3 regions of the Hymenobacter sp. M1-2 genome follow, and region 2 is predicted to be linked to each of the others. Evidence: riboswitches for the same ligand, from Rfam matches in the RefSeq annotation. Region 2 holds a riboswitch; each other region holds the start of a gene.
What was found. Region 2 has a riboswitch for S-adenosylmethionine ahead of ACYSMN_RS06005 (amino acid permease). Riboswitches for the same ligand answer to the same signal wherever they lie in the genome.
Positions count from the first base shown of each region.

Region 1: it holds a riboswitch for S-adenosylmethionine, as region 2 does, so the genes downstream of both, ACYSMN_RS20850 (carboxymuconolactone decarboxylase family protein) here and ACYSMN_RS06005 (amino acid permease) in region 2, are expected to answer to the same signal.
Region 3: it holds a riboswitch for S-adenosylmethionine, as region 2 does, so the genes downstream of both, ACYSMN_RS00835 (TonB-dependent receptor) here and ACYSMN_RS06005 (amino acid permease) in region 2, are expected to answer to the same signal.

Region 1 covers NZ_JBTYZO010000025.1:46,978-57,342, forward strand. The annotation lists gene ACYSMN_RS20845 (serine hydrolase domain-containing protein) at 1-1,364, shown strand, start outside; SAM riboswitch class I at 1,945-2,038, shown strand; gene ACYSMN_RS20850 (carboxymuconolactone decarboxylase family protein) at 2,462-3,007, shown strand; gene ACYSMN_RS20855 (beta-class carbonic anhydrase) at 3,049-3,630, shown strand; gene ACYSMN_RS20860 (3-(methylthio)propionyl-CoA ligase) at 3,807-5,444, shown strand; gene ACYSMN_RS20865 (acyltransferase family protein) at 5,651-6,832, opposite strand; gene ACYSMN_RS20870 (RagB/SusD family nutrient uptake outer membrane protein) at 7,068-8,408, opposite strand; gene ACYSMN_RS20875 (SusC/RagA family TonB-linked outer membrane protein) at 8,443-10,365, opposite strand, start outside.
Region 2 covers NZ_JBTYZO010000004.1:191,075-201,439, reverse strand. The annotation lists gene ACYSMN_RS06020 (hypothetical protein) at 1-1,159, shown strand, start outside; gene ACYSMN_RS06015 (DUF7033 domain-containing protein) at 1,264-2,613, shown strand; gene ACYSMN_RS06010 (lipopolysaccharide biosynthesis protein) at 2,729-4,201, shown strand; gene ACYSMN_RS06005 (amino acid permease) at 4,605-6,050, opposite strand; SAM riboswitch class I at 6,357-6,448, opposite strand; gene ACYSMN_RS06000 (DUF4890 domain-containing protein) at 6,726-7,160, shown strand; gene ACYSMN_RS05995 (EcsC family protein) at 7,242-7,985, opposite strand; gene ACYSMN_RS05990 (HepT-like ribonuclease domain-containing protein) at 8,002-8,187, opposite strand; gene ACYSMN_RS05985 (nucleotidyltransferase family protein) at 8,323-8,661, opposite strand; gene ACYSMN_RS05980 (Gfo/Idh/MocA family protein) at 8,680-9,702, opposite strand; gene ACYSMN_RS05975 (DegT/DnrJ/EryC1/StrS family aminotransferase) at 9,918-10,365, opposite strand, start outside.
Region 3 covers NZ_JBTYZO010000001.1:177,000-187,364, forward strand. The annotation lists gene ACYSMN_RS00830 (SLC5 family protein) at 59-1,849, opposite strand; gene ACYSMN_RS00835 (TonB-dependent receptor) at 2,131-4,881, opposite strand; SAM riboswitch class I at 5,294-5,385, opposite strand; gene ACYSMN_RS00840 (flavodoxin family protein) at 5,860-6,411, opposite strand; gene ACYSMN_RS00845 (LysR family transcriptional regulator) at 6,450-7,355, opposite strand; gene ACYSMN_RS00850 (nuclear transport factor 2 family protein) at 7,601-8,029, shown strand; gene ACYSMN_RS00855 (hypothetical protein) at 8,145-8,267, opposite strand; gene ACYSMN_RS00860 (APC family permease) at 8,591-9,919, shown strand; gene ACYSMN_RS00865 (LLM class flavin-dependent oxidoreductase) at 10,001-10,365, shown strand, end outside.

The sequences.
Region 1 (10,365 bases), on a different contig from region 2:
ACAGCTACGGCAAGGGCTTAGCCACACAAGGCGGCATTCGGCTGCGCTACAGCCAGCCCGAAGCCGTGGGCATGAACAACAACCTCGAAGCCCGCGTCGACTCCATCATGAACGGCGCCATTGCGGCTCGTGCGTTTCCCGGTGGCGAGGTGCTCATTGCCCGGCGCGGCACGGTGGTGATGCGCAAAAGCTACGGCACGCACTCCTTTGCCGATGCCCCCGCGCAGGCCGGCAAACCCAGCCGCGCCGTCCGCAACACCGACCTCTACGACTTGGCTTCCGTGACGAAGGTAGCCGCCGCACTGCCGGCCCTTATGCGGCTCCAGGACCAAGGCAAATTCAATCCCGACATGACCATGGGCCAGCTATTCCCGGAACTGGCCGGCACCAACAAGCAAGACCTGAAGCTGCGCGACGTACTCACCCACCAAGCTCGCCTCAAAGCCTGGATTCCGTTCTGGAAAGACTACACCAAGCCGCGCGGCATCTTCAACGCTCTGTTCGGCAAAAGCCCCGACGCGAAGGACGTGTCCACCACCAAACCCTCGGAACTAAGCCGCCGCTACTTCCGCCCCGATTCATCGGCCCGCTTCCCGCTACACGCGGGCCCCAAGCTGTGGGCGCGCAAGGACTTCCCAGCGCGGATTGTGAAAGCCATTGCCGAGTCGCCGCTGAATGAGAAGCCGGGGTATGTGTACTCCGATTTGTCATTCATTCTATACCCGCGCTTCGTGAAATCCGCCAGCGGCAAGCCCCTCAACCAGTTCATCACCGACGAAATCTACCGGCCGCTGGGCGCCACCACACTCGGTTACAACCCCACGCGCCGCTTCCCGCTCAGCCGCATTGCCCCCACCGAGTACGATTCGCTGTTTCGCCACGGCCAGCTCCACGGCACCGTACACGACGAAGGCGCGGCTCTGCTCGGCGGCCTCTCCGGCCACGCCGGCCTTTTTGGCTCCGCCAACGACCTGGCCAAGCTGGTGCAGCTCTACGCCTGGAACGGTCGCTACGGCAACCAACAGATACTGAAGTCCGAAACTCTGGCCGAGTACACCAAGTGCCAGTTCTGCCCCGACAACCGCCGCGCCCTCGGCTTCGACCGGCCCGCCACCAACCCGGCCGTGAACTCCGCCAAAAGCGCCTCGCCACTCAGCTACGGCCACACCGGCTACACGGGCACCTATTTCTGGGTCGACCCCAAGGAGGAAATCATGTGCATCGTGCTTACCAACCGCGTGAACCCCACGCGCCGCAACAATAAAATCTCGGAGCTGAACGTGCGCACCAACGTGCTGCAAGTGACGCTGGAAAGTGTGCGACCGGTGCAGAAGCAAACTGTAGAAACAACGGTAGAGGAATAACTTTCCAAGAGGTTCTACAGCCCAAAAACGCAGCGGCTCGCGGAGGATATTCTTCTGCGGGCCGCTGCGTTTTCTCTGAGATTATGTGGCGGCACCCTGTCATGCCGAGTGCAGGAAGCATCTGGCTAATGTCGTAACCGATGCTAGCGCGACGGCTGCACTCAGCATGTCAGGACGCGCTGTCCCCGGTGGTCAAGTAGAACAAACGTCTACACAATCTGTGTACGGGCAAGCCTTACACTATTGACATTCTTCCAGCCCCGGAGGGGCGACATATCGGTAGTATTTAGCGAGAAGAGAAAGAACAAGCCCTGTAGGGGCGACACGCCATTAGGGCCTAAACCAGTGTCGCCCCTACAGGGCTTAGGAGATAGTGTGCTGTCGTGGGCTACCGATATGCCGCCCCTCCGGGGCTGGAAAATTCTGACTGAGCAAGTCGTAACAAGATTCAAAACAAGCAGTTGGTCTAAGCTCTCATCACGCAATTCTAAGCCCCGATTTCTTAACAATTTGGCTATGTGGCTTTATTGAAATTCATCTACTACATTTGAGCACCAATTCTTTACCTATAAAAGGATTGTTTTTATACAGAGGCGTGGAGAGACAGGCTCGACGAAACGCCGGCAACCCCCAGTGACAAGCTGGAACGGTGCCAACTCCTGACCATATAAAAACAAGTTGCCGTGGACACCTTCTTTCCCTCCCCTGCCCTACCGCCCCACCTCGTTGCTAGCCTGCGAATGTGTTGTTGCGTCGCGTGTCCGGCCGGGAGTGGTTGTTGAAGGACCCACACGTTTCCTCTTCCAGTTTGCGCTTACGGTAGGCTAGTCCAGCCCTGAAGCGCTCCAGCACTGGCTGCTTGCCTGACTGCGTATCGCGTTTTCCCGCTACCGCGCCTTTCCTCTTTTCTGTCTTTCGGGTTAAGCCTTGGCCTTATGTGCCTTGGTGCTTAGCGTGCTTGCCTGAAGCAAACGCGGCCGTACGGCTGCACAGCTGGGTGGCAGAAGTTGGAGAAGAGGTCCATGGTAGCTGCCGCGCGTGAACTGCGAAGAGGGCCTTTTCGCCTTCTCTTCCATTCACACTTTTACTTTTTCTTCATGAGCAATCAATTGCAAGTACTCACCCGTGAGCAGGCCCCGGAGGGCGCCAAAGCCACTTTCGATGGCCTGCGCGGCAAGCTGGGTTTCGTGCCCAACTTGTACGCCACCTTCGCCCATTCGGCGCAGGCTCTCAATGGGTCCATCGGTTTCGGTACGGCTTTGAGCCAAGGCGAGCTAAGCGGCCGCGAAATTGAAACGATATACCTGGCCGCCTCCGAAGCCAATGAGTGCGACTACTGCGTGGCCGCCCACACCACCGTCGGTAAGCTCCAGGGTCTGACCGAAGAAGAAACCATTGCCGTGCGCACCGCCAGCAGCACCGATACCCGCCTCAACGCGCTGGCGGCCCTGACGCTGAGCATCGTCGGCAACAACGGCCACCCATCGCAGGAAACGCTCGACGAGTTTTTCGCGGCCGGCTACAGCAAAGCGGCCCTTGTGGAGCTGATTGGGGTGGTGGCGCTCAACACCTTCAACAACTACGTGCAACACATTGCCCAAGTGCCTACCGACTGGCCCGCCGCGCAGCCCTTACCCGCTTAGCCTAAACTCACCCGTTTTCTGCCATTCCAAACCAGTTTTTCATGAGCCAGATTTTAGAGGAAGTTCTCGACGCCAATCAGCAGTACCAAGCCAGCTTCGGCGAAAAAGGCGGCTTGGCGCTGCCTCCGGCTCGCCGTTTCGCCATTCTCACCTGCATGGATGCCCGCCTCGACCCGGCCAAGTATGCTGGTCTGGCCGAAGGTGATGCCCACGTTATCCGCAACGCTGGCGGCCGGGCCAGCGACGACGCCATTCGCTCTCTGGTCATTTCCTACAAACTGCTGGGCACCAAGGAATTCTTCGTCATCCACCACACCGACTGCGGCATGGCGCTTTTCACCGACGACATCATCCGCGACCTGCTGGCTAACAGCCTGGAAACGGCCACCGTCGATGAAACTGGCTGGCATGATGTCGGCCAGGGTCCCGGTTCGACGGAAGCGCGCCACATTGCTTTCCTCACCTTCAAAAACCTAGAGCAAAGCGTGGTCGATGACGTACAGCGTATTCGGCAGCACCCGCTGGTACCGGCCACCATTCCGGTGTACGGCTACATCTACGACGTGAAAACTGGTCAACTCATTGAAGTGCCGGCTGCTACGCAAATTGGGCGGGCCAGTTAAAGCTTATTCCGCCTCATTCGAGAAGCCTCGGTCTAATGGTCGGGGCTTTTTTGTTTCTCTCAGTGTTTCGCAGGGTTAGGCGCAGAGATTCGCAGTGTCAGGCAATGGGAGCAGAGAATCTTACGTGGAATAACGGGTACAAATTCCTAGCTTAAAGGCCCACCAACGCTCTTCCCATGCTAGGATTAATGATGAACGAGCCTCTGCGCATCGCAGGGCTGCTGGAATACGTCGCCAAGTGGCATTCTGATACTGAAATTGTGTCGCGCCTGCCCGAGGGGGTGTTGCACCGCTACACGTACGCTGGCCTGAGCCAGCGCAGCAAGCAGCTGGCCAATGCGCTGGTTGGTCTGAGCGTGAGTATTGGCGACCGGGTGGGCACCTTGGCCTGGAACACGCACCGCCACTTGGAGCTATATTATGCGGTGTCGGGCAGCGGGGCCGTGTGCCATACCATCAACCCGCGCCTGTTTCCCGAGCAGCTCGTCTACATCATCAACCACGCCCAGGACCGCGTAATTTTCTTCGATCTTACGTTCCTGCCCCTGGTGGAAAAACTGGCGTCGCACTGCCCGCTGGTGAAAGACTGGGTGCTAATGACGGACCGCGCCCACATGCCCCAAACCCCGGAAGGAGAGACCAGTAATCTGCCCAACCTCCGCTGCTACGAAGACCTGCTGGCGGCCGAGTCGGCGGAATACGAGTGGCCCGTGTTCAACGAAAATACGGCGTCTTCGCTCTGCTACACCTCCGGCACCACCGACCAGCCCAAGGGCGTACTCTACTCCCACCGCTCCACGTTGCTCCACTCCTACGCCGCCTCCCTGCCCGACTGTTTCAACTGCTCGGCCCGCGACGTCGTCTTGCCGGTGGTGCCCATGTTTCACGTCAATGCCTGGGGCATTCCGTACGCGGCGCCGCTCAATGGCTGCAAGCTCGTGCTGCCCGGCCCCGGCCTGGACGCGGCTAGCTTGTACGAGCTATATGAGACGGAAGGGGTCACGTTTACGGCTGGCGTGCCCACCATCTGGTTTGGGCTGCTGACGTTTATGCGGGAGAAAAAACTGCAATTCACCACGCTCCGGCGCATGATTGTGGGTGGCGCCTCGTGCCCACCAGCTTTGTTAAAAGCATTCGATGAGGAGCTGGGCGTGCAGATCCGCCACGCTTGGGGCATGTCGGAGACTTCGCCGCTGGGCACCGTCTGCACGCTCAAAACCAAGCACCTTAAGCTCAGCGAAGACGAGCAGTTCGCCATTGAAACCAAGCAGGGTCGCGCCATCTTCGGCATCGACCTGGAAATAGTGGACGATACCGGCCACCCCCTACCCCACGACGGCCACGCCTTCGGCGACTTACTCGTGCGCGGCCCCTTCGTCGTGGCCGACTACTTCCGCGCCGAAACGCAAGGCCAACTCACCGCCAGCGGCTGGTTCCGCACCGGTGACGTCGCCACCATCGACCCCGACGGCTTCGTACAGATTACGGACCGCTCCAAAGACGTCATCAAATCAGGCGGCGAGTGGATTTCGAGCATCGAACTGGAAAACCTGGCCGTCGCCCACCCCCAAGTAGACGAAGCCGCCGTCATCGGCGTGCCCCACCCGAAATGGAGCGAAAGGCCCCTGCTAATCGTCGTCCGCAAACCTGACGCCACCGTAACCAAGGAAGAACTCTTGGCTTTTTACGACGGCAAAGTAGCCACCTGGTGGAAACCCGACGCCGTAGAATTCGTGAATGAGCTACCCCACACCGCCACCGGCAAGCTCCTCAAAACCAAACTCCGCCAAGATTTCGCGGGCTATTCTTTCTGATCACGGATTGGCACGGATTTAAGCGAATTTCACGACTTTCGGATCACGGATGAGCACAGATTTTAACGGATTGCACGGATTTCGTGGGCGACACTAATTCCGTCTAAATATGCCAAAACCAGCAGGACTTGCCATAAGGCAAGTCCTGCTGGTTTTAATCGTCCACAAAATCCGTGCAATCCGTTAAAATCCGTGCTAATCCGTGATCAGACCTTAATAATCACGCCTTTCTTGTACATCACCCACAACACGCCCAGCCAGATAAGCACGCACGTGATGGCACCGGCTAGAGAAGCGTTGATGGGGCTTAAATAAGGTGTAAAGAAGGTAGTGTACATCCACGTTTTCAAAGCCACCGGAGTGCCATCAGCACCGGGCACTTTGATAAAGTTGAGCGTTTTGGCGACGATGCCAGAGAGGAAGAATACGGTAATGGCGTTGACCCCGTAGGCTAGGGCGGGTTTGGTCCACCAGCCGCGGTAGCCCTGCACGTCCGTAAGCCAGTAAAGACCAGCTAAGGAAGCCATAGCAAGGCCGCCGGTGTAGAGCACGTAGGAACTGGTCCAGAGGCTTTTGTTGATGGGAAACCAGCTATTCCAAATCATTCCTAGAATGATGACCCCGGCTCCAGCTACGAACAGCCACGCCACCCGCGCAGCTGGCTCCACGTCTTTACGGCGCAGCCACTGGGCTGTCAGCATCCCGAGCAGGCCGGTACCCACGGCGGGCAATGTACCGAGCAACCCCTCCGGGTCCCAGGTGCGGCTGCTTTTCCAGAGGTGGTTTTCGGTGAAGACGAGCCTATCCAGCCAAGCACCAAGGTTGGTACCGGCTTCAATATTGGCCGCACCGAAGCCAGGCACCGGCACCACTTGCAGGAGTACATTGTAGATCACCAGCACCAACGCCAGCAGCCCCAGCTGCTGCCGGCGCGTGGTCTTCAGAAACAGCACCCCGCACACCAGAAACACCCACGAGATACGCGCCAGCACTCCCGGAATCCGCACTGTATCAAACTCGAACTTCGGGTATAGCGCCCCCAACAGCCCCAAGCCAAATAAGATGGCCGAGCGTTTGAGAATCCGCGCCATTGTGCGGCCGTGCGTGGCTGGCTGCCGCCGCGCCGAGTCGAGCGCATACACGATGCTCACCCCCACAATGAACAGAAAAAACGGAAAAATGAGGTCCGTGGGCGTGCAGCCATGCCAGTGCGCGTGCTCCAGCGGCGCGTAAATGTGGCCCCAGTCGCCAGGGTTATTCACCAATATCATCGCCATCACAGTGAGCCCCCGAAACACATCAAGCGAAACGAGGCGCGCCGGCTGCGAAGCCTCAGCCAACGGCATCGCACCAGTGGTTTCTACAGCGGCTTGGGTAGTGGTTTGCATGGGGTGGAGTGGGGCGATGTGAAAAGTTATGAAGGGTATCGCTCCAAGTGAAGATCGAGGCACTATTTATCACCCAGAAGTTTCGCGTTAGCAAAATCAAGATACGGTAACAAGAAGAACGCCATGCTAGACGCAGGACTAAGCACTCGACCATGTTACTGGAATACACTTCCAGCGAACTAGGCCATGTGCTTTTACTGCGCTCAGCATGACGTTTTCAGTCTATCAAAGCAACTCAGATCGCAGGATCGGCGGGTGTATTGGGGTTGTTTACACGCTCCTGCTGGGGGTAAGGGTAAAAGTTACGGTTGCGCTCCGTTAAATTAGCTGGTGGGGTTGGACGGCCGAAGCGGCGGCTATCTTCCAGTCGTTGCCCGCTCAGAAACAGTTCGGCAGAGCGCTGCTTGTATACTTCTAGCAGCAAGGACTCTACTGTTTGCGGACCGCTATAAGCAGGTAGGTTAGCATGGACGTTGAACAAGTCACCAGTAGCCTGGGTACGCACGGCGTTGATGTCAACCAAGGCAGCAGGAATGTTAGGGGTAGCAGCTCGTAAATTGGCCTCAGCCCGTATTAGACGCATTTCATCGGGCTGGTATGCCGGAATAGATGTGCTAACTGTGCCAAAGAAGCCAGCCAACGACCGAATGTTGTCGGTACTTCCATTTTCTGTATTGCGCACCACGGGTCCGGTCAGGTAGAAAGCCAAGCGGCCGTCGCCAACTTCCAGCAGATTAGCCGACAAACCAAAGTTTTCGCGAGGGCGAAAGTTGGTGCCCGCTAGAATAGTGAACTGAAATACTGGGTTTGGATTTTGAGCTGAGTAGGTGAACTCGGAGCGTACAGACAGGTTGACAAGGTTAGCGGCGGCGAGGGCAGCAGCGTAGTTGCCGGCTCGCAGGTTGAAGCGGGCACGGTAGGCTTGCACAGTATTGGGCAGGTTGAAGGCCGTGCCTAGCACCGTAGTGTTGAACTCGGCCGAGGGAGGATTAGCTGCCAACGTCTCAGCGGCTAGATCGAGCAGGCGGATGCTCTCAGCCAGCAGTTCCTGACGTGGGACAAAAGTAGGGGTGCCATCGACGGCCGTCAGCGGCCCCTGTTCGAAGCCCGAAGCTACTCCTGCCAGCGCGGCAGCTTTGAACAGATAGGCGTGTGCCAGTACACCACTGCGAGTGGGCGCATCGGCGGCTAGCACTCCCGGCGCGGCTCCAATCAGTTGATCGGCCGTGCGAATAACACGGTAGTTGCGCGCGAACAGGGCCGAGGTATTTGCATTATTAGGCGAAAGCTGCGGTCCACCTTGCTCCAGCTCCGTGATGTTGAAAAACGTCGTGATGCCTTTCACCTCGCGGGCCGTAGTTCCGGTAGTGAGAATAATAGGCTCCAGAGCCTGAGTGGAGTACACCTGGCGCAAGCCCACACTCAACGCTAGTAGGCCCTCACGTGAGCTAAGCGTGTCCTCGTCCGAGGCCGCGTTGGGATTGGGCAGATCTATGTCGCATCCGCTCAGCAATGTTAGCAGCATCAGTAGCGCCGCGAAGCTGGCAACCGGCAGTTTTAAGGAAATGGATTTCATGTTCTTGAAGAATAAAAGTCAGAAAGCCACTCCCTTAGAATGTGGCGTTGAAGCCCACCGATACCGAGCGTGGAATGGGCACCTCCACGAAGTCGAAGCCGCGCACAGCGTTGCTCTGGCCGGCGGCGTTCACTTCCGGGTCATAGCCGGTATAGTCCGTGAACACGAGGAGGTTGCGGCCAGCCACGCTCAGGCGCAGATCGCGCAGGCCTAGTGCTTTGGGCTTAATAAGGAAGCTAAGGGAAACCTCGCGTAGCTTCACAAACGAGCCGTCTTCTACCCACTTTTCGAAGGTGTTGTAGGCAGCGGTGCTAGTGCCTTTAGGCACTTCGCCACGTAGTTCGGCCTCATAGCCAGCCAGTCCGCCGAAGATATCGCGAGTGCCCACGCGCTTAGTGAAGTTAAACACGTCGAAATCTTGTTGCGTGTCGAACTGCACCCGAAACGTAAGACGGTCGTTGAGTAAATTCACTTCGTTGATAAGGGAGGCGATATACTTTGGATTGGGGTCGCCAACAACCCCATTTAGAAGCGCACCTGAAGGCTGACCATCAGCCCCCCGTTGCGGTGTATTAGCTTGTCCAAAGTTGCCTTGAATGCCGCGCTCCCGCTGAGGCAAGCCAGCCGGCGTTAGCAGCAGTGAACCATCGGGATTACGGGCCGAGTAAGTGCCGTAGTACGTGCCCAGTGGTTGGCCTTCTACAGCCGCCACGAGCCCGAAACCATCAGGGAAAGTAACCAGCCCGTTGGGGATGTTGGTAATTTTGTTGCGGTTGGTGGTGAAAGTACCCGTTACCGTCCAGCGCACAGCAGGAGCCTGCACTGGTACGGCTCGTAGCAGCAGTTCCACGCCACGGTTAGTGAGCAGGCCAACATTGTCGAACTGGAAAGAGAAACCACTGCTGAAATTGAGGTCACGGCGCAGAATAAGGTCGCTCACGCGCTTGTTGTAGTACGAAAATTCAAACCCTAGTCGGTCGTTGAGCGCGCTTAGGTCAACACCCACCTCAAATTCTTCCTGGCGTTCCGGTCCTAAGTCTGGATTGCCTTGTAGAGTATTGGCCAGCAGACCTGGTACCGAGCCAGCCACCACGGGGTCGAAGTTGGTGAAGCGCTGATAAGCACCGATAGCTGTTAGGTTGCCGGCTTGCCCGTAGGAGCCCCGCAGCTTCACTTGTGGCAGCACCCGACTTAGCGCACTCTCTTTCCAGAAGTTCTCGTCTGACAACACGTAGGACGCCCCCGCTTTATAATAGGTTTGAGTGCGGTTGTTGGCGCCGTAAATGGAACCCTCATCCACACGGACGGCGCCAGTTAGAAACAGGCGGTTGCCGAGGCCTAACGTCTGCTGCAAAAACGCCCCACGAATAGTGCGCTCCGTGCGCTCCTCTCCCGCTACCGCAGTGCCATTAGCACTGATTTGCACTACGGGCGAGAGATTTACGCCTCGGTTATTAAGACTGAAGGTCTGATCCGACTGCAACGTGCCACCTGCAGTAGTGGTGCTGGCCAGCCACGGCGTAAAGTCGCGGCGGTAGCTTAGTGTTAGGTCGTTGTTAGTGAGCAGAGCCGTGCGGTCGGCCCGGCGAGCATAGCCAGCCGTGTAAGTGGGGGCTGTGCTGCCTACCGGGATGAAGCCCGTGCCAATTTGCGTGCTAGCATCGTAGCCAAGCACGTAGTCTATGGTGAAGCCCACGAAAGGTGTCAGATTCAACTGTACGTCACCAATAAAGCGGGAAGTACGCTGTCGAAAGTCGAAGCGGTTGATGGCTTCGAGCGGATTAGTGCGGGCAATGTTGCGTGCCGTGCTAGGGTAGCGCCCGGTCACGGGGTCAGGATTAGGGTCGATGTCGTTGTTGGAAAAGACAAAACCCGTCAAGGCGCCGTAAGCTTCAATTATTCCCCCATTTGGCACATCCCGGCTTTGGCTCAGCGTGTAAGCAGCACCCGCGCTCAG
Region 2 (10,365 bases):
GCTTGGCTACACGGGCGCGCGGCTCATTGGCAACGTGTTTCGGCCCGTTCGCAATCCGGAGAAGCTGCACGGGGCGGTGTGGCTGTACGTGGTAAGCCAGAACAACTACGACTCGCTGCACTTTCTGCGGACTGCCCGGCCCGATGCGGTGCTGGTGGCGGGGCAGAGCAAGGAAATTGGGCGCTATAATGACGTGGTGAACCGCCTGTCGTTGCGGCGGAAGCTGCTGTATTACTGGCAGTTTCCGCTGGTATTTTGGGGGCTGATGCGCACGGAAGGGCGGCGGGCCAGGCGGTTTTTCGATTTGATTTACAACGCCATTGGCTACTACGAGGTGTACCGGCGGGCGCTGCGGCACTACCAGCCGCGGGCCGTCGTCTTCGCCAACGACCACAACGACGACACCCGGGCTCTGCTGCTGGCCTGCTGCGCCGAGGGCATTCCGACGGCCTACGTCCAGCACGCCAGCGTGAGCGTCAATTTCCCACCGCTTGGCTTCGATTTAAACTTGCTCGAAGGACAGGACGCACTAGACAAATATCGCCAGTGCGGGCCGGTGCGAGGCCGAGTAGAACTGGTGGGCATGCCGAAAGCCGATGCTTTTCTCAATCAGAAAAACCAGCAACCGCAGGTCCGGTGCGTGGGCATTGCCTGCAACACACTGGACATGACGGACGCCATTACTGCTGCCATTGCGCACCTGCTGCCCGAATTTCCAGACCTCACCTTCACCTTCCGCCCCCATCCTAGCGACTCCCGCGACTTCCGCCCACTGCGCGAGCAATACCCGCAGCTACTGTTTTCCGATGCCCGACAGCAAAACGTATTCGAGTTTGTGCAGCAGCAAGATGCCCTTATTGCCGCCGACACCAGCACCCACTTGGAAGCCACCCTGCTAAACGTCGTGAGTCTATACTACCGCTTCGGCGCGCATACCATAGCCGACGATTACTACGGCTACGTGGCGCACGGCTTGGTGGAACGGGCTCAGACGCTGCCGGAACTGTCGGAATTGATACGCCGCTATCGGCAGCACAAACCGGCGGATCTGTACCGCCGGGCGGCTTATTACAATGCCACGCTGGGCACGCCAGAGGAAGGCCACAGCCAAGAGCGTGCCGCCCGCCTGCTAAACGAGTGGCTGGAATCCGTGGGGTAAGCTTTAGTTTGGCTACGCAGTCTTCCGAATGTGTTTGCTTCCTTTCAAATCAAGACAATGCTTTTCTTATCGAACCAACTACTTTTCGGTACGAGCTGAAGCGTATGCCACATTCTCTTATTTCCGCTGAAGTCCGCTTGGCGTATGTGCTCCGGCATTTCCGGCTGGCCTACGAGGCGGTGCCCAACGTGAGCACAGCCTACGCGGGCAGCCAGGCACAAATTGAAATAGCTGAGGCTTCGGCGGGGTTCTTTACGCGGGAGCAGCCCTACCCCGCTGCTCCAACGTTGCGCGAGTGGCAAGGCCAGACTCTGCCGGTTTTCTTCGATCCTAATCTGGAACTGCCGCTGCTGGAACTACTGCCCGAGCGCCGCGCCTATCTGCACGCTGACCTCGTTTCTGCTGCTTTCTACCTGCTCAGCGGCTGGCAGGAATATTTTTCGGAGGAGCGTGACCGACACGGTCGGTTTCCCTACGCCGCCAGTGTGCAGCAGCAATATGGCTTCGTGACGAAGCCGCTGGTAAATTACTACTTCGACATCCTAAAGACGGCTGTAGAACATGCCACGGGTCAGCCACTAACGCTGCGCCGCTGGGCCAGCGATGCGCCTTTCGCCACCTTCATCACCCACGATATCGACGAATTGCGCAGCGCGTGGAAAGCTCCCGCCAAAGCCGCCTGGCAGGGCCGCGAATGGCTGAAATTCGGCAAGCTGCTCAAACGGCATTATACCCTGCCCGACGCCTGGGACAACCTGGAACTGGTGCAGCAGACGGTGGCTGAGCACAGAGCTAAAAGCACGTTCTTCTTTCTACCTAACCACCATAAAGCGCCCAACGGCACCTCCAATGCCGACTACAAACTATCCTCTACAGCTCTGCAGTGGCGGATTAGAGTGCTAGCCGAACAGGGTTGTGAGCTAGCCGTGCACGGTAGCATTGGCACCAGTACGGATGTACAACGCTTGCAGCGGGAACGGGTGCAACTTCCTGGCTCCATTCTTGGCAACCGGTTTCACTATCTGTACTGGGAGCCCCAGCGTACACCCAGTATACTTGATGAAGTCAGTTTCGCCTACGATTCCACGCTGGGCTTCGCGGAGCATTTTGGATTTCGCAATTCTTACTGCTTGCCTTTTTATCCCTTCAATTTTGAGCGGGGCGAGGCGTGTACTTTTCTCGAAATTCCGCTCAACGTGATGGATGCCACACTGCATCATCTCAACTACTTGCAGCTAGCACCCGATGAAATACTGCCAGCGCTGCGGCCCATGTTCCAAGAAATTGAGCGGTTCGGCGGCGTCTGTACGCTGCTTTGGCACAACGACCATTTCGACCCAACCAATGAAACCACCGGCCCGCGCCAGTTCGCCGAACTGATGCAGTACCTTCGCAGCCGCAATACGGCCTTCGTAAACGGCCAGGACATTGTTTCTTTAGTGCGTAGTTGTTAGTGCTTAGTGCCTGGTTTAGGGGTTTGTAGTAGACTTGCTTGGCATCAGCATAAACCTTAACCACTAAGCACTAACAACTAAGCACCAAGCACTGACAACTAAGCACTAAGTACAATTGGGCATCGTTCGGCGGCAAGGGCTGCGCAATACGGTTATTTCTTACGCGGGGCTGGCCTTGGGCTTCGTTAATACGGTGCTGGTGCTGCCCAAGGTGCTGGAACCGCACCAGATAGGCCTTACCAGCGTGCTAGTGGCCTTGGCTACGATGTTCGCGCAGATGTCGGCTTTCGGGTTTGGCAATATGGGGGTGCGGTTTTTTCCGTATTTCCGGCAGCGCGAGACGGGGCACCACGGGTTTCTGCCGTTTCTGCTGGGCGTGCCGCTGGTTGGGTTTTCGGTGGTGGCGGCGCTGTATCTGGTGGGTAAACCGCTGGTGCTCAGTTTCTACTTAGAGGATGCGGACTTGCTCAGTCAATACTACGTGTGGGGGCTGGTGCTGGCCCTGTTCACGCTACTGCTCAATCTCCAGGATGCCTATCTGAAGTCGCTCTACCACACGGCGTTTTCCTCTTTCGCTCAGGAAATCATTCTGCGGCTGCTCATTACGGTTGGGGCTCTGCTGTTTGGCGGTGGCTACCTCAGCTTCCACGGCTACGTGCTCTGGTACATCGGCGCGAGTAGTAGTGTGGGGCTGCTGCTCATTGTGTACACGGCCTTCATTGGGGAGCTGCACTTGCGACCCACGCGCGCGGTGCTGGGTGTTCGGCCCATGCGCGAGATGCTCAGTTTCGGGGCGTTTGCGCTGCTCGGCAACGTGTCGGGCGTTATCATCACCACCGTCGATTCGCTGATGGTGGGCTCGATGGTGAATTTCGACGGGGCGGGCATCTACAGCGTGGCGTTTTTTATTAGCACGGCACTGGTGCTGCCCTTTCGGGCGCTATACAAGATTGCCTTTCCATTACTGGCCGAGTACTGGAAAGACCACGACTTGCCCCGCATGGCCGATTTCTACCAGCGCACCACTCGCCTCAATACAGTTCTGGGCTGCTACTTGGCGCTTGGCATCGCCTTAAACCTGGACTTTATCTACGCCCAGATGAAACCCACTTACGCCAGCGGCGCCACGGCTGTCCTCATTCTGCTGGCCGGCCGCCTCTTCGATGGTATCACGGGTGTCAACGGGCTTATTGTTGTCACGTCGCCGCGCTACCGCTACGATTTGCTATTCAATGCCTCGCTGGCTGGCGCTACGTTGCTTATGAACCTGCTACTGATTCCGCGGATGGGCCTGACGGGCGCCGCCGTGGCCGCTGCCGCGGCTCTCGTCACCATCAACACGGCCCGCACCTGGTTTGTGTGGCGCAGCTTCGGCTTACAGCCCTTCGACAAGCGTGTGCCGCTTATTCTGCTGCTCGCTGCCGCTGCCGGCCTGGCCGCCTGGCTGGTGCCCTTTGTGCACTCTCTGTTCATCACAATGCTGCTGCGTTCCACGCTGCTAACGGCCTTGTATGGCGGCCTACTTCTACTCACCAACGCGGAGCCGCAGGTACGGGAAGTGCTGCAAAAGCTGCTGAAACGCGCCTAACTTTAGTTCGCCCAGTCGGCAAGCTTGTGCTGTCTTTTATGAAAAACTGAAAACAGCACAAACAACTCTCTTTAATAAATTAATAAAGCGCTTTCCACTCTACTTGCGGCAAGCGAGCGGGGCTAGCGCCACGCAAAGCCGTAATGACTTAACGAATCCGGGTTGTGCAACAGCCGCGTAGCGGCAATAGGTTTGTAGAAAACAACCCTAAAACGAGCCCGCACCGCGTAGCGGTGCCAGATCGGCTGGCGTCTCTGGCACCGCTACGCGGTGCTACACCCCAGACCAACCAGAGGCTACAAACCTGTTGCCGCTACGCGGCTGTTGTGCAACTTGAGCTAGCTACAATTTCGATGAAGGCGCTACGGCAGACTTCGCCGGAAACTCCCGTAGCAGCCGGTTTCTAGCGTCCTTGCTCCTGCCGCAGCTTGCTGTGCTTTTTGCCGTAGCCGTAGTAGATGGCCAAGCCGATAGCCAGCCACACAGCCAGCCGCAGCCACGTTTCGCCGGGCAAGGACACCATCATGAGCAGGCAGGTGAGAATGCCCAGAATGGGGACTAAAGGCACCAACGGCGTACGAAAGCCGCGCGGCGCGTTCGGCTCTTTTTTGCGCATGATGAGCACGCCCACGCACACCATCACAAAAGCCAGCAGCGTACCGATGCTCGTCATCTCCCCTACCACCGAAATCGGCACGAAACCGGCGAAAAGCGCAATGAACAGGCCCAGCAGCAGATTCGATTGCAACGGCGTGCGAAACTGCTCGTGAATGCGCGCAAACACCGGCGGCAGCAACCCATCCTTCGCCATCGAGAAAAACACGCGGCTCTGCCCGAGCAAATCCACCAAAATCACGGAAGTATAACCGATGATGATGGCCAGAATCACGGCCGAAGAAAGCCAGGCGTAGGGCGTTTTTTCGATGGCAATGGCTACCGGCGCGGCGCTGTTTTTGAACTCGGTGTAGTTGGCCAAGCCAGTCATGACGTGGCCGAACAGTACGAACAGCACCGTGCAAATCAGCAAGGAGCCGATAATGCCGATGGGCATGTTGCGCTGCGGGTTCTTCGTTTCTTGCGCCATCGTGGCCACAATGTCGAAGCCGATGAAGACGAAGAACACCACGCCCGCCCCGCGCAGAATGCCGCTCCAGCCAAACTCCCCAAACACGCCCGTATTCTGCGGAATGTAGGGTTGGTAGTTGGCCGGGTCAATGTACTGCCAGCCCAGCGCAATAAACACCAGCACCACCGCCACCTTCAGCGTCACGACCAGCGCATTGAACCAGGCCGAACCCTGTGTGCCGCGAATGATGATGAGCGTAATAGCCAGCACGATGAGCATGGCCGGAACATTGACGAAGCCATGCACGATGCTGCCATCGGCCAACTGCGCCGTCTCAAACGGCGACATCACCAGCCGCGGCGGCAGAATGATGCCGTATTTGCTGAGAAACTTGAGCAGGTATTGCGACCAACTAATGGCTACCGTCGCCGCGCCTACCGAGTATTCGAGCACCAAATCCCAGCCGATAATCCAGGCGAACAGCTCACCCATGGTAGCGTAGGCATAAGTATAGGCCGAGCCCGAAACCGGCACCATAGAAGCAAATTCCGCGTAGCACAGCGCCGAAAACGCGCAGCCCACGGCAGCCACCACAAACGAGAGAGTCACGGCCGGGCCGGCGTTGTTGGCGGCCGCGATGCCCGTGAGCGAAAACAAGCCGGCCCCAATAATGACGCCGATGCCAATAGTGATGAGGTTGAAGCCGTTCAGGGTTCGTTTGAGGGTGTTGGCGCCCGTTTCGGCGGCTTCCTGCCGCAGCAGTTCCAAGGATTTTTTCAGCATAAAAAGAGGTGTCATGAAGCCTCGGCTTCACGAATTGTTGAACCACACACCGTTCCGCCGCAATAGCCGCACGCGGAACCGGAGCGTAAAACGCCTGGCAGGCCGAAGCCAAAAAAGAAAACGAGGGAAAGAAAGGGCCTTAACAGGCCTTAGCCACCAACTTCGGAGCGCACTCACACGGTCTGAAGTTGACCTACAGGAAGGCTAGCTACAACAGCCCGGGCAACAACAGCTAGCCGACACGCACAGCGAGGCAGAGAGTACGAAACGGGCTGAAAAGCGGGGCAAAGAATCCACGGCTTGTTGTTTTTATATGGTCAGGAGTTGGCACCGTTTCGGATGATCCGAGGGTTGCCGGCGCGTCGTAGAGCCTGTCTCTCAGCGCCTCTGTATAAAAACAATCCTTCGTCGGTAAAGAATTGGTGCGTCAAAGGTAAGCGCAGCCTTCGCGCATTTACAAATAGTGCTCCTGAGCTGCATATTCCCGCCCATCTGGCCCCGATGAATCGAGGACACGAAGGTTTAATCTCATAATTGACTTTTTTTATTTTCAACAGAAAAGCCACCGGGCACAAAAATTGGCACCTGAGTTGCCTAATCACACTCAGAAGCACAAAATACTGCTTAGCCATGCTTCTTTTCCGACTTCTCGAATTCAACAATTCAAACATTTCCATGAAAAAAATCCTCGTTCTTCTCGCTGCTTTCTCTCTTTCGGCTGGTGTAGCATCGGCGCAAGTGGCGCCCGCCAAAGCCGAGCGCAAAGTAAAAACGGACCACGCCGCTAAGACGCAGAAAACGCCCCAGCAGCGCGCCGACCACGCCGCCCAGAGCCTCACTAAAAAGCTCAACCTCACGCCCGCCCAGACGGCGCAAGTGCGCGAACTGCACCTGGCCCGCTACCAGGAGATGCAAGCCAAGCGCGCCCAGTACGCCGCCACTACCGACAAGAAAAAGCGCCGCGAAGGCCACCAGGAAATGAAGGCCAGCAAAGCGCAATACGACGCGAAGCTCCAGCAAATCCTGACGGCCGACCAGTACACCAAATACGCCCAGCTTCGCGCTGAGAAAGCCGAGAAACACAAAGGCCACCGCAAAGCCAAAAGCTAAGTTCAGCCGCAATGATAAAAGCCCCGTCAAGTGATTGACGGGGCTTTTTCGGGTTTTATGACCTGTCCTTCTTTCCTCTGTTCAGGTGGAAGGAGAAGCGGTAGCCTCAGCCGCAAACCAGCGCATGCGGTAGCAGTTCATGGCGGTGTGGCCAAGCTGAATGAGGAGGCGGTAATTGGCAATGGCCCCAACGGGAGCCCCGATGACGGGCACCAGTTGGGCCATTTTGGCCAGGTCGATGTAGTCGCGATATTCTTGCTGAAAGGTGCGCCAGTCGAACTCGTGCACGTCGCTGGGGAGGGTGTGGCGGTAGGCGTCCCAATCGGCGAGGCGCTGGTAGATGTCGTTGCGGGTGTGCTGACTGCTAAAGGCCAATTGGAACACATGCAGCAGGTAGAGACGCTCGGAGTAGTCGCGCACGTCGTGGCCGTAGAGGGCCGCAATGTCGAAGAGTAGCTTGAGCTTGATGCTAAGCAGCAGCGGAAAATCGGCGAGTCCGAGCAGGAAGCCGCCCGCGCCCGTCACGGCTCCTTCCGCAGCGGCCGTGTTGCGGTACACACGGACGCGCGTGCGCACGGCGTCTTCCCGCTCCGCGAGAGCAATATCCTCCACGGGCTTGCGCGTAGTATGCGCGGAGCCGAACAGCACGCCGCGCACCATTTGCTTGATGGCCGCCGTGATGGCCGCGTGTACTTTTTCTGGCAGCAATGCATTCAGCCGGGTTTGGACGCGCCGCGCCAAGCGGTTCAGCAGCGAAGGAGGCTGCTGCATCTTGCGCTGCCAGGTGTGCAGTTCGGTACGGGCTTGCTCTTCGGCAGTAGACACGGTTCAAGTTTTGCTTTCACTCATCGGCCCCTAGCTGGCGCTGCACGTCGGCCTTCAACACTGGTAGATGTTTTTTCAAGATAGCCCACACGATAACGTCGTCAATATTATCATACGAGTGGATTAGCCGATTCCGAAAATCTATCATCTGCTTGGTATTGGGCAATTCGGCCTCGGGCCACACCCGGCGTAAATGATTCATTGCCTCACCACAATGCCTAATTGGCGTTCTACGGCGCTACGGGTTTTACGATCTGCCTGATAAGCGGCGAAGTCGGGAATATCGTGCACAAACTCTTCCGCCTATTCAATGGCCTGAAGGATATCAAACAGATACTTATGGCCGCGAAATGTCATACACCAGGCGTTTGGTACGCTCTATTTCCTCTCGCAGATACGGATTGCGCAATGCGCCCGGCGTCAGCAAATCGACTTTGCGTTGGAACAGTTTCTCCAATTCTTCCCTGAGTTGCAGCAAGGCTTCTCCTTGCTCCACCGGCGACGCGGGCAACATTTTTACCAGCACATCTACGTCACTAGTATCGGGGTCAAACTGGCCCTTTACGGCCGAGCCAAACAGATATAGCTGTTCTACCCGAAAGTGTTGGCAGAGGCTGGCGAGTCGGGTCTGAAGATACGTAAGGTGGCCATGTTGCCGGAATATACGACTCTTCATCACGCAACGTCTTGCTTCTTACCTCAAACTATACACCCGCTCAATAATCTCCACCACCTTTAGGCCTTCCAGCGCATTAGTGGTTGCGAAGCTGCGCTTTTGCACGGTGTCCACCACGTTTTCTATCACCTGCACGTGGTTGGCGGCGGAGCCTTGGTAGGGGCCGTAGTCGTTGGCGGGGTTGGTGGGCGGTAGCGCGGGGAGCTGGTAGTCTTTGAGGTGGCAGTAGGCTACTTGGTCCATATACTGGCCGCCGAGGCGCAGACTTCCATGCTCGGCCACCACGGTGAGGGAGCTTTCGAGGTTGCGGTCCCAGACGGCGGTGCTGTACTGGAGCGTGCCGCTGCCCCCGCGCACCAAATCGAACGTGACGAGGCCGCTGTCTTCGAACTCAGTGAGGCCGGCATGGTTGAAGTCGCGGAAGCGGGCCTGAATGTTCTCTATATCCCCGAACACCCAATAAAGCAGGTCCACGAAATGGCTGAACTGAGTGAAGAGCGTACCGCCGTCTTGCTGCTGAGTGCCTTTCCAGCCGCCGGGCCGGTAGTAGCGGGCGTCGCGGTTCCAGAAGCAGTTGATCTGAACGAGGTAGATGTTGCCGAGGCGACCTTCGTCGTAGACTTGCTTGAGCCAAGCGGCGGGCGGCGAGTAGCGGTTCTGCATCACCCCAAACACGAGGCGGCCCGTTTGCAAGGCGGTGTGCACGAGGTCTTCGGCATCGCGCTTGCGCAAGGCAATGGGTTTTTCTACCACCGCGTGCAAGCCGGCGCGCAGGCCCTGAATGGCTTGCGGAGCGTGTAGATGATTAGGCGTAGCCACCGTCAGTACATCGGCCGTTGGCCCGTGTAGCAGATATTCGTCGAGTGAAAGGAAAAAGGGTACGCCTGGAAACTCGGCGGCCAAGCCCGCTTGCAGCTCCGGGCGAATGTCGATGAGGGCGGTGAGCTGGGCGCCGGGATGGCGCGAAACGAGGGCAGCGTGACGGTGGCCGATGTGGCCTACGCCGCAAATGGCAAAACGAACGGCAGAAGAATCAGCCAAGGGAAACGGGGTTCGGGAGCAATAAACAGTTTGGCAAGCTCCGAAAAAACACCGGCTTCTCCGCGCACACCGTATACGCGCGACACATTGGTGCGAGCTAAGTCACAAGGGGTACCAAGTCCGGCTGGTATGCACAAAATCGTAATTAGAAATGTGTTGAAGCGTCCCAAGGCACTTCTGTAGCCTAAGATTACCGCACGAGATTATAGACCAAACTATTCGATGGAAAACTCCCTGAGCACCTCACCCACGTACGCCACCTGCTCATCCGTCAGAGTGGGATGAATGGGCAATGACAGCACTGTACGGCACAGCCGCTCGGCCACCGGAAACTGACCTGCGCGATAGCCCAAGTACTGGTAAGCGGGCTGTAGATGGTTGGGCAGCGGGTAGTAAATCATGCTGGGTACGCCGTGTTGCTGTAGGTGCTGTTGCAGCGCGTCGCGGTGGCCGGGCTCGTCCGCGGTGGTGAGGGTGTATTGGTGGAAGACGTGGGTGCTGCGTGGGTCGCGGGCCGGCGGGGTAAGGCCGGGAGTATCGGCTAGCACGGCGTCGTAGCGGGCAGCTACGCGCTGGCGGGCGGCGGTCCAGGCGTCGAGGTGGCGCAGTTTCACGCGCAACAGAGCCGCCTGCAAGGTATCGAGGCGAGAATTGAGGCCTACG
Region 3 (10,365 bases), on a different contig from region 2:
AGGTAAGAAAGAAACGGTAGAACAGCGTCGCTCACTATTTAGCGGCGGCACGGAGTTATCAAGGGAAGCTGTAGAGCAGCGCCACCACCACGCCGCACAGCACGCCGGCGTAAAGGCGATTGTCGCGCCAGAGGTGGCCGGTGGTACGGCCGCGCAACGCCCACCAGAACAGGCCTAGCGTGGCTAGTCCGCTCAGCAGGCCCGCCACCGCGCTAGGCAGCACGGCCGCCCGCACCAAGCCAAGAAAGCCAGCTTGCAGCGCCACGAACAGCAGCAGATAGCGCCAGGGCAGGGCCGGGGCCAGGGTGTCGGGGCTGACTTCGCGGGCACGGTCGGGGACGAGTACGCTCACGGTGCGGTGCACGAGCAGGGCAAACACGATGGTCAGGAAAACGCGGTGCATGAAGTTGAGCTTGGGACCAAACAGGGCCGCCACGGAAGGTATCGAACCGAGTTCAGCGTTGTAAAGTGCCTCGAAGCCAAACGCAAACAACGGCGCGGCCACCAGCGCCGCCAAGGCCCCCGCCGCCGACGCCCGCCGCCACCAGATGCCCAGCAGAAACGCCACCACAATACCCTGCGTGAAGTAGGAGCCCCGACTCGAAACGCTCAGGAAAAAGTTGCCGGTGGATGTGGGATTGTAAGTCAGAATGGCAAGGAGAGCCGTAATCACGACGATGATGCCAATGGTGATGCGGCCCACCCGAATCATCTGCTGGTCGTTGGCTTCGGGGTTCATATACTTCTTGTACACGTCGATGCTGACAAGCGTGGTGGCCCCGTTCATCATCGAATCAATGGACGAAAACGTAGCAATGCACAGGCCGGCCAGGATGAAGCCGATGAGGCCATAGCCCGACGGAACGACCGTGGCAATAAGCTGCAAGAAGGCGTCGTCGGGCAGAATGTTGTGCAGGCCGCCGAAGCGCAGCCGGAACAGGTGCGCCGCCGCCACGCCGCAGGCCACCGAGAAAAACGGAATCAGCAGCTTGAGAAACGACGCCGCGATGATGCCGAGCTTGGCCTCGTTGTCGGTGGTAGCGGCCAGGGTGCGCTGCACCAGGTATTGGTTGTTGCAGTAGTAGAACAAGTGCAACACCAGCAACCCCGAAAACACGCCCGACCACGGCAAATCAGGATGATTAGTAGGCAAGTAAAGGTGCAGCTTTTGCGCAGCGGGCGGTAGGGTGGCATCCAACGCCAGCAACCCTTTCAACCCGCCAATTTCGGGCTGCGCGAAGGTGAGGCCCGCCACGATGAGGCCCGCCGCCAGCATCATGACGGATTGCAGATTGTCGGTGGCCACGATGGAGTTGAGGCCGCCGAACATGGTGTAGCTGCACGTGACGAGGGCCATGAGCATGATGCCCTGCACGTAGGTGATTTCCAGGGGAGTGCCCAGCAGCAGAAACCGCAACGTGCGCCCTCCAATGTAAAACCCGGCCACCAGCTGCACCACGATGAGCGTAATCATGAGAATAGTATACAGCAGCCGGGCCGACGAGTTGTAGCGGTATTCCAGGTACTGCGACAACGTGAAAATGCGCAGCCGCCGGTACACGGGCAGAAACGCGTAACACAGCAGCAGCGCGCCCACCGGCGCCAGCACCTCATAATGGCTCTGCGCCAGGCCCACCGAAAAGCCAATGCCCAGCATCCCGATCAGGTGGAAGGAGTTGACGTTGGTGCCGAAAATGGACCCCGCCACCTGCCACCACCGCAACGACCGGCCCGCCAGAAAGTAATTTTCGGAAGTGTCCTTCTTGCTGAACAACAGCCCCGTCAACGGCATCAGGGCCAGAAAGAACAGCAGCACGACGACGTCGAAAGTAGTTAGGGATTTGAGCATGGTGGGAGCCTCACCCCCTAGCCCCCTCTCCTTCAGAGAGGGGGGACTAGTTCTAAGCTAGATTCTAGTTCCCCTCCTTTTTCAAGGAGGGGCTAGGGGTGGTTGATGAGCGGGTGGGTTAAGTGAATTAGAAGGCTAGTGTTAGTAGTCGTGCAACGATTTTTACCACCCCGGCCTGCGGCCACCACTCCTTGCAAAAAGGAGGGATGCTAGAAATTAGCTTTAAAGCTAGTTCCCCCTCTCCCCTAGGAGAGGGGGCTAGGGGGTGAGGCCCCGAGGCCCTACTTCAGCAGGTCTTCCAGCACCACGGACACGTAGTACAGGCCGCCGACTTGCGGTAGGCCGTAGCCCTGGCTGTAGTAGCGGTTGAAGAGGTTGGAGCCGCCTAGTTTCACGGTCGATTTCAGCTCGGGCAGGCGGTAGGAAACTTGCGCGTCGAAGGTGTGGAAGGCGGGAATCCAGGTATCGCCGGCGAAACCTTGCTCCCACCAGGTGCGGTCTTGCCAGCGCCAGGTGACGGTGAAGCCCACGTGGTCAGTGAGCTTGGCGTTGCTGAAGGATACGTTGGTGCGGTTTTCGGGCGAGTTGAAGAAGTTGCGGCCTTTGGCTGTCACTTCGGGGTCGGAGAGCTTCTTGCCGGTGTTCTTGTCCTTGCCTTCCTGGTAAGTGTAGTTGGTGCTGAGGCGGAAGCCGCGCGGGAAAGCATAATCCACGCCCAGGCCCACGCCGTTCACCAAAATTTCGTCGGCTTTATTGAGGTTGATTTGGTAGCGGATGGAGGTTTGAGGCTCAGCCAGGTCCGTTACGTTGCCATTGATGGGCTGAATGAAATTCTGGTTGGCAATGAAGTCGGAGTAGCGGCTGTGGAAGTAGAAGGCATCCACGAATAGCGACTGCGCCACTACCGACTTATAGCCCACTTCCCAGGTGGCTATTTTCTCGGTCTCGATGACCTTTGGCGTGTACTGCACCAAATCGGCTGGGTTTCTGCTGGTGCGATAGGCCAGCACGGAAGCTTCGGTGTAAGCTGGGTTGTCGAAGAGGTTGGCGCGGTTGGCAATCAGCTCGGTGCCGCCTAGCTCGCTCAGGCCAGTAGGAGTGATATTGTAGGCGAACAAGTTGCCGGGCGAAGGATTGCGGAAAGCCGTTTGGTAGGAGCCGCGCAGGTTGTGCGTCTTAAAGGTCAGCACCGCCGAGCCGCGAGGCGTGAAGCCGCCGTCAAGATACTCGTTCTTGTCGTAGCGGGCGGCGAAGGTGGGGCGTAGGCTCAAGTCCTCGGCCAGTGGGAAGGTGCGGGCCAGCTGGACGTAGCCGCCATATTCCTCCACCGTATATTCTTTCCCTTCGGCATCGAGCGGAAACAGTGTGCGGTTCGATTCGAGGTTGTAGCGCCGGAAGTGGCCGCCCACCAGCAAATCCACGAACTGGAACTGGTTTTTGAAGTTGTACATGCCTTCCGCGTGCCACAGGTCGGAGTTTTCAACCTGCCGGGCCCCGCCTTCCGTGTTGAGCGTGTTGGCGACGGTGTTCCTTACTTCGTTTAAGGCAGCCGTGCCGGGTTGCAGGCGGTTCCGGTCGGCGTAGGCGCGGGCCACGGCCGTGTTGGCAGCCGTTATGCCGGGCACCTGGCCGTCGTAGGCCGCCACGTAGTCCTTGGCCCAGGTGGTGTTGGAGCTGTAGGCGTTATTGAGGGCGCGAGCTACGGTGCCCGTGCCGTAGCCTTCGGCCGTTTGCTGCGTGGTGTAGCCGCGCAGGTAGAAGTTGTCGGCGCGCAGCTCCAGCTTGGCCTGAGTCCGCTCGTAATCGGGGTAGTACACGCGCTGTCCAGCGGTCTGAATCAGGTTGCCTTTGCCGTAGTTCACCAAGCCAATGGCTTCCAGCTTATCGGTGATGCGGTAGTGCAGGGCGCCTCCCAAACGCAGGTTCTCGGCGTCGGTGTCCAGCAAATCCTGCTCCCGGTAGCCGGTGCGCGTTACGCGCGTGCCGCGTAGCGCGGAAGTCGCCGAAATAGCGTTGTCGATGGTGATGGCGTTGGCAAATTCGTCGCCGTAAACGTTCAGGCCGTCGTAGAGCGGGTTGGTGTCGCGGGTGCCGGGCTCGAAGCCGGCCGCCCGGCCCCGGTCGCGCCGGTCCTGCGCGTCGTTGGCAACCCAGTCGGTGGCATCGAAGTAAGCGGCATTCACCTTGAAGGCAAACCGGTCGTTGAACGACTTGGCGTAGCGGATGGCGTAGTCGGTGAGCAGCGTGGGGTTGTCGACGGCCGAGGAGTTCACGTTGTTGAGGCCGTTGCGAATCTGCACGCTCAGGCCCTGGTACTCAAATGGGTCCTTGGTGGTCGTGAGCACGATGCCGTTGAGGGCGTCGGGGCCGTAGAGGGCCGAAGCCGCGCCGGGTACCACTTCTATATTGTCGATATCCAGCTCCGAAGCCCCGGCCACGTTGCCGAAACCGAAGCCCAGGCCCGGCGAGCGGGTATCCATGCCATCGAGCCACTGCACCACGCGGGTGTTGTTGTTGGCCCCAAACCCGCGCAGGTTCACCGACTTAAAGTTGATGCTCTGCGTGCCCAGGTCCACGCCTTTCACATTGTTGAGGGCGTCCCAGAAGTTAGCCGCACCCGTCTCCCGAATGCTGCGCGCATCGAGCTTCTCCACCGTCACCGGCGACTTCAAAATGCTCTCCGGCACCCGGCTCGCCGACACCACCACTTCCTGCGTCAGCACGCCGCCTTCGGCCAGTGCCACGCTCACCGGCGTGCCAGCCGCAGCCTCGCGCTCCACCGACTGGTAGCCGATGAGGCTGAACACCAGCCGCACGCTTTCGGATGCTGCGTTGATGCTGAAATTGCCCTCCCGGTCGGTAGCCGTGCCGGTGCGTGTGCCTTTCACTACCACGTTTACGCCCGTGAGGCCGGCCCCCGTGCCCGCGTCCGTCACGCGGCCGGTTATGGTAGCCGTTTGGGCTTGCGCCAGCAGTTGAGTCGGCCAGGCAAAAAGTAGCGTCAGCAACGCGAAGAGATATAGTTTGTTCATGTGCAAGAAGGTTGAGCCACCGACAGCGTGCTGGCGGCTAGAAATACAGAAAGAGGGAGGGAAGGAAAGATAGCTAACTCGTCGGTGAAACGGTTAGGGCGCAGCCAGAACGCGGGATAAAGCCGCACTCAGTTTCGAGAGGGTACACCAGAGCCGAGAAGATTCAGGCCGGTTGGGCGGAGCATATATGCTACCGCCAATAGCAGAGCCCAAGCCTTAAGACCGCGCATGTATTAGCTCCCGAACGAGGAGGTGCGGAACCCACGGCAGCCGGAAATGGAGGAGTGGATCAGCAACAACAACCCACTACCTCCGTGCTACAGACGGCGGCTTGGGCATAGCTCATTTGCGGCGTAGCCACAAAGCAAAAAAGGTGAGCAGAATTGTTGGCGGAGGTGTCCACAGCAACGTGTTTTTATATGGTCAGGAGTTGGCACCGTTTCGGATGATCCGAGGGTTGCCGGCGTTTCATAGAGCCTGTCTCTCCACGCCTCTGTATAAAAACAATCCTTTGTGGGGAAAGAATTGATGGGCTAAAGGTAAAGCCGCATTCCTCAAACGCCCAAATTTTATTCAAAAATTGCCATTGAGCCCGTCCTAGTAAAGCAGGATCAAAGCATGTCGCGTACCGGGCAGGCGGCTTTCCACCGCCCTGACTAATGCTACCCGCTCACCCATATTGCGAAGCAGCTTCCTAGCGGCTCTAGGTTTGTATAACACGACCTCCCATAAGGTAAAAATTGGCAGTGCGCCATACGCCGCGTCGCGCTTGGCACAGGGCCATCCACTCCAGCAGAAGCTTATCCCAGGAGTACCTTGCGAAAAAAATATTCAAGGGCCCTCCAATTTTGGAGGGCCCTTGAATATTTTTTTCGCAAGGTACTCCTCATTTGAAGTCGTGCTTTGATAATCGCGAACTCGCTCACCAAAGACCGAATAGCGAGCCCGCCTCCTAAGCAGCGGCCGATGGCGGCACTTCTACAGAAAAGTTGTGGCGGCTTGCCAGGCTACAGTGTCTCGGCGGATGTCGCCGGGGGCGGAGCCGTTGCCGAGCAGCATACCGCCCCAGTGCATGCGCATGTAGTCGGCGGTAAGGCGGAGCATGTCGTGCAGGGGCTGGGCTTCGGGGGCATCGCCGCTGCTGCTCACGATGGCGTGTAGCGTTTTGCCGGCTAGCTGGGGCCGGAGGTTGAGGTCCGGGACGCGCATCCAGCCGCTCCAATGGTCGAAATAGAGCTTGGCGGGGGCGGGCAGCGCGTACCAGTACAGGGGTGCTACTACCACAATGTCGGTGGCCCAGAGCGTGGCTTCGAGCAGCGTGGCGGCGGCCCCTTCCGGGGCGGGATAGGTGCCGGGCGCCGGCGCGTGGCGCAGGTCCTCGAAGGGCGGCAGCGGATGGTCATCTAGCCGTAGCCAACGCTGTGCGGCGGTAGCCGGTAAAGAGCCCGCCGCGTGGCGGGCCAGGATTTCACTGTTGCCGGCTTCGCGGGGGCTGGCGAGTAGGAAAAGAAAGCGGAATTCGGAAGACATGAGGCTGGTTTAAGGCGCAGTAGAAACAACTTAGGTGCTTAGATGAGCACGTTGTCGAACTGCATTTCCTGCTTCAGCGAGTTGATGAAGCAGTCGAAGAACAGGGGCTGTTTCTTGTTTTTAAGTCGCGCCACGTACTCGCGCTTGTGCAGGCCCGTGGAGTTAATGCGCACGGCGCGCAGCTCGCCCGAGGCCAGGTAGGGCCGGACCGCCCAGGCCGCAATCACCTTCACGCCCATGCCGGCTTTGGTGAGCTCCATAGCGGCTTCGGTGAAAGGCACCGGCAGCACCTTGCGCGGCGTGACGCCTGCCGGCTCCAGTACCTGCTGGTACACCGTGACGGAGCTCAGTGGCAGCGAATAGATGATCAGGCTCTCATCCCGGAAATCTTCGGCCGTGACGTAAGGCCGCGCGGCCCAGGCGTGGCCGGCGGGCACCACGGCCACCAGCTCGTCCTGAAACAGCTCCACGTACTCCAGATTCGGGTCGTCGATGGGGTTGCTGGTGATAACGGCGTCCACCTGCCCGCTGAGCAGGGCCCGCGCAAACGACTGTTGGGTCGCTTCGATGTTGAGCACTATCTCCACGTGCGGGTATTCCTGGCGGAAGTTTCTCAGCAGCCCCGGCAGCCAGTGGTAGCTCGTGTAGCACTCGGTGCTGAGCCGGATCTGACCGATTTCGCCACCCATCAGCTCCTTGATTTCGGCCTGCACCCGGTCCAGCTCAGCCAGAATGGTGTGCGCGGCCCGCAGGAGCTTTTCGCCGACGGGCGTGAGCACGAGCTTCTTGTTGATGCGGTAGAAAATCTGGGCGCCGAGCTGCTGCTCGGCTTCCTTGAGCTGGTGGCTGAGGGCGCTAGGCGTCAGGTGCAGCGTGTCGATGGCCTTGGCGAGGCTGCCGTCTTCTACAATGGCCCGCACGAGGCGCAGGTGTCTTATTTCCATGAGGGGTAGCTGGTGCGCAAATGTAAACCGGCCAGCTCGTGAGTTGGGCCAAGTTCGACCTTGAAATTTCTTCACCATGAGGCTGAAAACGTTTCGCTTTTCTGGCGTGAGCGGGTCCTTCACCTTTGTGCCAGTTCAAGTAAACGACTTCCCATATGCTTCAGACCCATGCTCCTCCGGCCGGCACTCCTGTTTCCGGCAGTGCCTTTTCAATCAGTCTCCCATCAACCTCTGAATTCAAGATCATGAAAGCTTCCTTCCTACTAGGCGTATTGCTGCTCGCCTCCACCACGGCCTCCTTCGGCCAGCGCCTCACCGCCCACACCAAGTGCCAGCTGGCCCGCATCGAGCAAACCCTCGGCGACTACCTGCTCGGCCGGGCCCGCTCCGATTCGGTGGCTGTGGCCAAAAACCTGCTGCCCCAGGCCCAGCTGCTGAGCGTGCGACGCGGAGCCCTCGTGGCGCAGCCCGCCCAGGCCGCTCAAACGCCGCGGGCACTAGGTAAAATCGTGTTCATCGACGTGCAGGGCACGGCCGCCATCGCACGGGTAGAAAGCGGCGAGGCTGGCCAGTCTACCGTCGATTTTCTGGGTCTGCTCGAAATAGATGGCGCCTGGACCATCGTGCAGCAGGTTCGCTCGCGTGGTGAGCAAGCCGCTCTCACGGCCAACTAAAGCATTCTTCCAAACAGTGTGCTGACCTAAAGCCCTACCTAGCCCAGGGTTTAAACCCTGGGCTATGGAGTGGTACGGCACAGACTTGCAAAACTTGCAAAACTGCTTTAACTCTTCAAACCTGGGCCGCCAGCCCGTTGCCGAGCCGCTGCACGGTGAGGAGGCGGGGCAGATGCCGGGCCGGAGTCTTTTGCGCCAAGTAGGTGGGTGCGCGAAAGCCGGTCAGTTGGCGGCTCATGGTTTGCTCTTTTACTCCGGGCCTGCGCGGCGCCGGAGTCGTCGCCCCGGCGGCCGCTTCATTGCGGTGGTCGGGGCGATTGGGCGTTGGGCCGACCGCGTCGCTGCCGGGTGCGCAAGCGGGCCGCGCCGCCTATATTTGCCGTGGAGCCGCTGCTTAGGAAGCCTGTTTTGGGCGCTATTCCTCCTGCTTTACGGCGCTCCGCTTCCGCATGCCGCTTTCTGGAGTTTCGAAAAAGAGTCTGTGTTGTTGTTGCCGTTTCTAGCCCAGCCTGCTCGGAATGGTGGCCGCGCCACGTGTCTTTCGTCTCTACAAGCTTCTGCATGCCCGTTCCCGTCACAACTGCTGCTACGCCCGCGGGCCTGGTCCGCGGCATTCGCCGCTGGGACTTCGTGGCCCTTATCATCAACATCACCATTGGGGCCGGCATTCTGGGGCTGCCGTCTAAGCTATACGCGCTGGTAGGGGCTTACAGCCTAGTGGCGTACGGGGTGAGTGCGGTGGTGGTCACGCTCATTATTTTGTGCTTCGCCGAAGTCAGCAGCCGCTTTAGCGGTACGGGCGGGCCGTATTTGTACGCCCGGGAGGCGTTTGGACCGTTGGTAGGTTTTGAGGTAGGCTGGCTGCTGTGGCTTTCGCGCCTGGCTAGCTTCGCTTCCATCTGCAACTTACTCGTGAGCTACGCCGCCTACTTCTGGCCCGCCGTGGCGCAGGGTTGGCCCCGGTTTGGGCTGATGGCGGCGTTGGTAGGCGGGCTGACGGCCATCAACTGGGTGGGCGTGCGGACGGCTTCGCTGGTCAACAATCTGTTCACGGTGAGCAAGCTGCTGGTGCTAGGCTTGTTTGCGGTGGTGGGGCTGTTTTTCGTGGACTGGCAGGCGTTTTCGTTTGCCGTGCCGCCCACCTATACCAGCTTTTCCGGTGCCGCCTTGCTGCTCATCTTCACGTTCTCGGGCTTCGATGTGGCCGCCATTCCGGCCGGCGAGATTCAGCAGCCGCAGCGCACGGTGCCGTTTGCCTTGTTCACGGCCATTGCCACCGTGGCGGTGCTGTTCGTGGCGGTGCAGGTGGTGTGCATCGGGACGCTGCCTGGCCTGGCCACCTCCGAAAGGCCGCTGGCCGATGCCAGCCAGCAGTTTCTGGGGCCGGCCGGGGGAGCGTTTATTGCGGTGGCGGCGCTGCTGACGGCGCTGGGTACGCTCAATGCGCTTATGCTCACAGGGCCGCGTCTGCTGTTTGCGTTGGCGGAGCGGGGACAGATTCCGGCGGTGTTTGGGCGTTTGCATCCGCGCTACCGCACGCCTCACGTGGCCCTGCTGGTGTCGGCGGGCCTGAAGCTGGCGCTGGCCGTGTCCGGCACCTTTATTTACGCGCTCACGCTCAGCACCATCATCCGGTTGGCTTACTTTGCCCTGACTTGCGCGGCGCTGCCCGTGCTGCGTCGCCGGCACCCGGCGTCACCAGCGCCTTTCCAGGTGTGGGGCGGCGGGGCGGTGGCGGTACTGTGCGTGGGGCTGTGCCTGTGGCTGCTTTCCAACAGCGCCGCCCACGAAGCCCGCGACGTCGGTATTGCCGCCGTGGTGGGACTAGGTTTGTATTTTCTGACGCGCAAAAAAACCACCCCCGCCCCGCGTATTTCCCCGAAACCGTAAAACCTTAACTGCCAAAACGGGCGACTCCAACCCATCAGCACATCAGCACATCAGCACATCAAGAAATCAGCACATCAACCAATGTCCCTTTCCCTGCCCATTACCACCGTGCCCGTTCGTACTCCGCAGCGGGTGGCCGAAATTTCCTGGTTTGATGACCTCTGCGGCGGCGACACGCAGTACCTGAGCGTGCTCGACGGCGCCTACCGTAGCTCCTGGGCCCACTGCCGCGACATCACACTGCGCGCCGAGCAGTTGGGCTACTCTAATATTCTGCTCCCCACTTCCTACACCGTGGGTCAGGATGTAATGACGTTTGCGGCGGGTATCGCCCCGCAGATCTCGCGCATCAACCTGCTCACGGCCATTCGCACCGGCGAAATTCACCCGCCCATGCTGGCCCGCGCCCTGGCCTCGCTCGACCACATGCTCGAAGGCCGACTCAC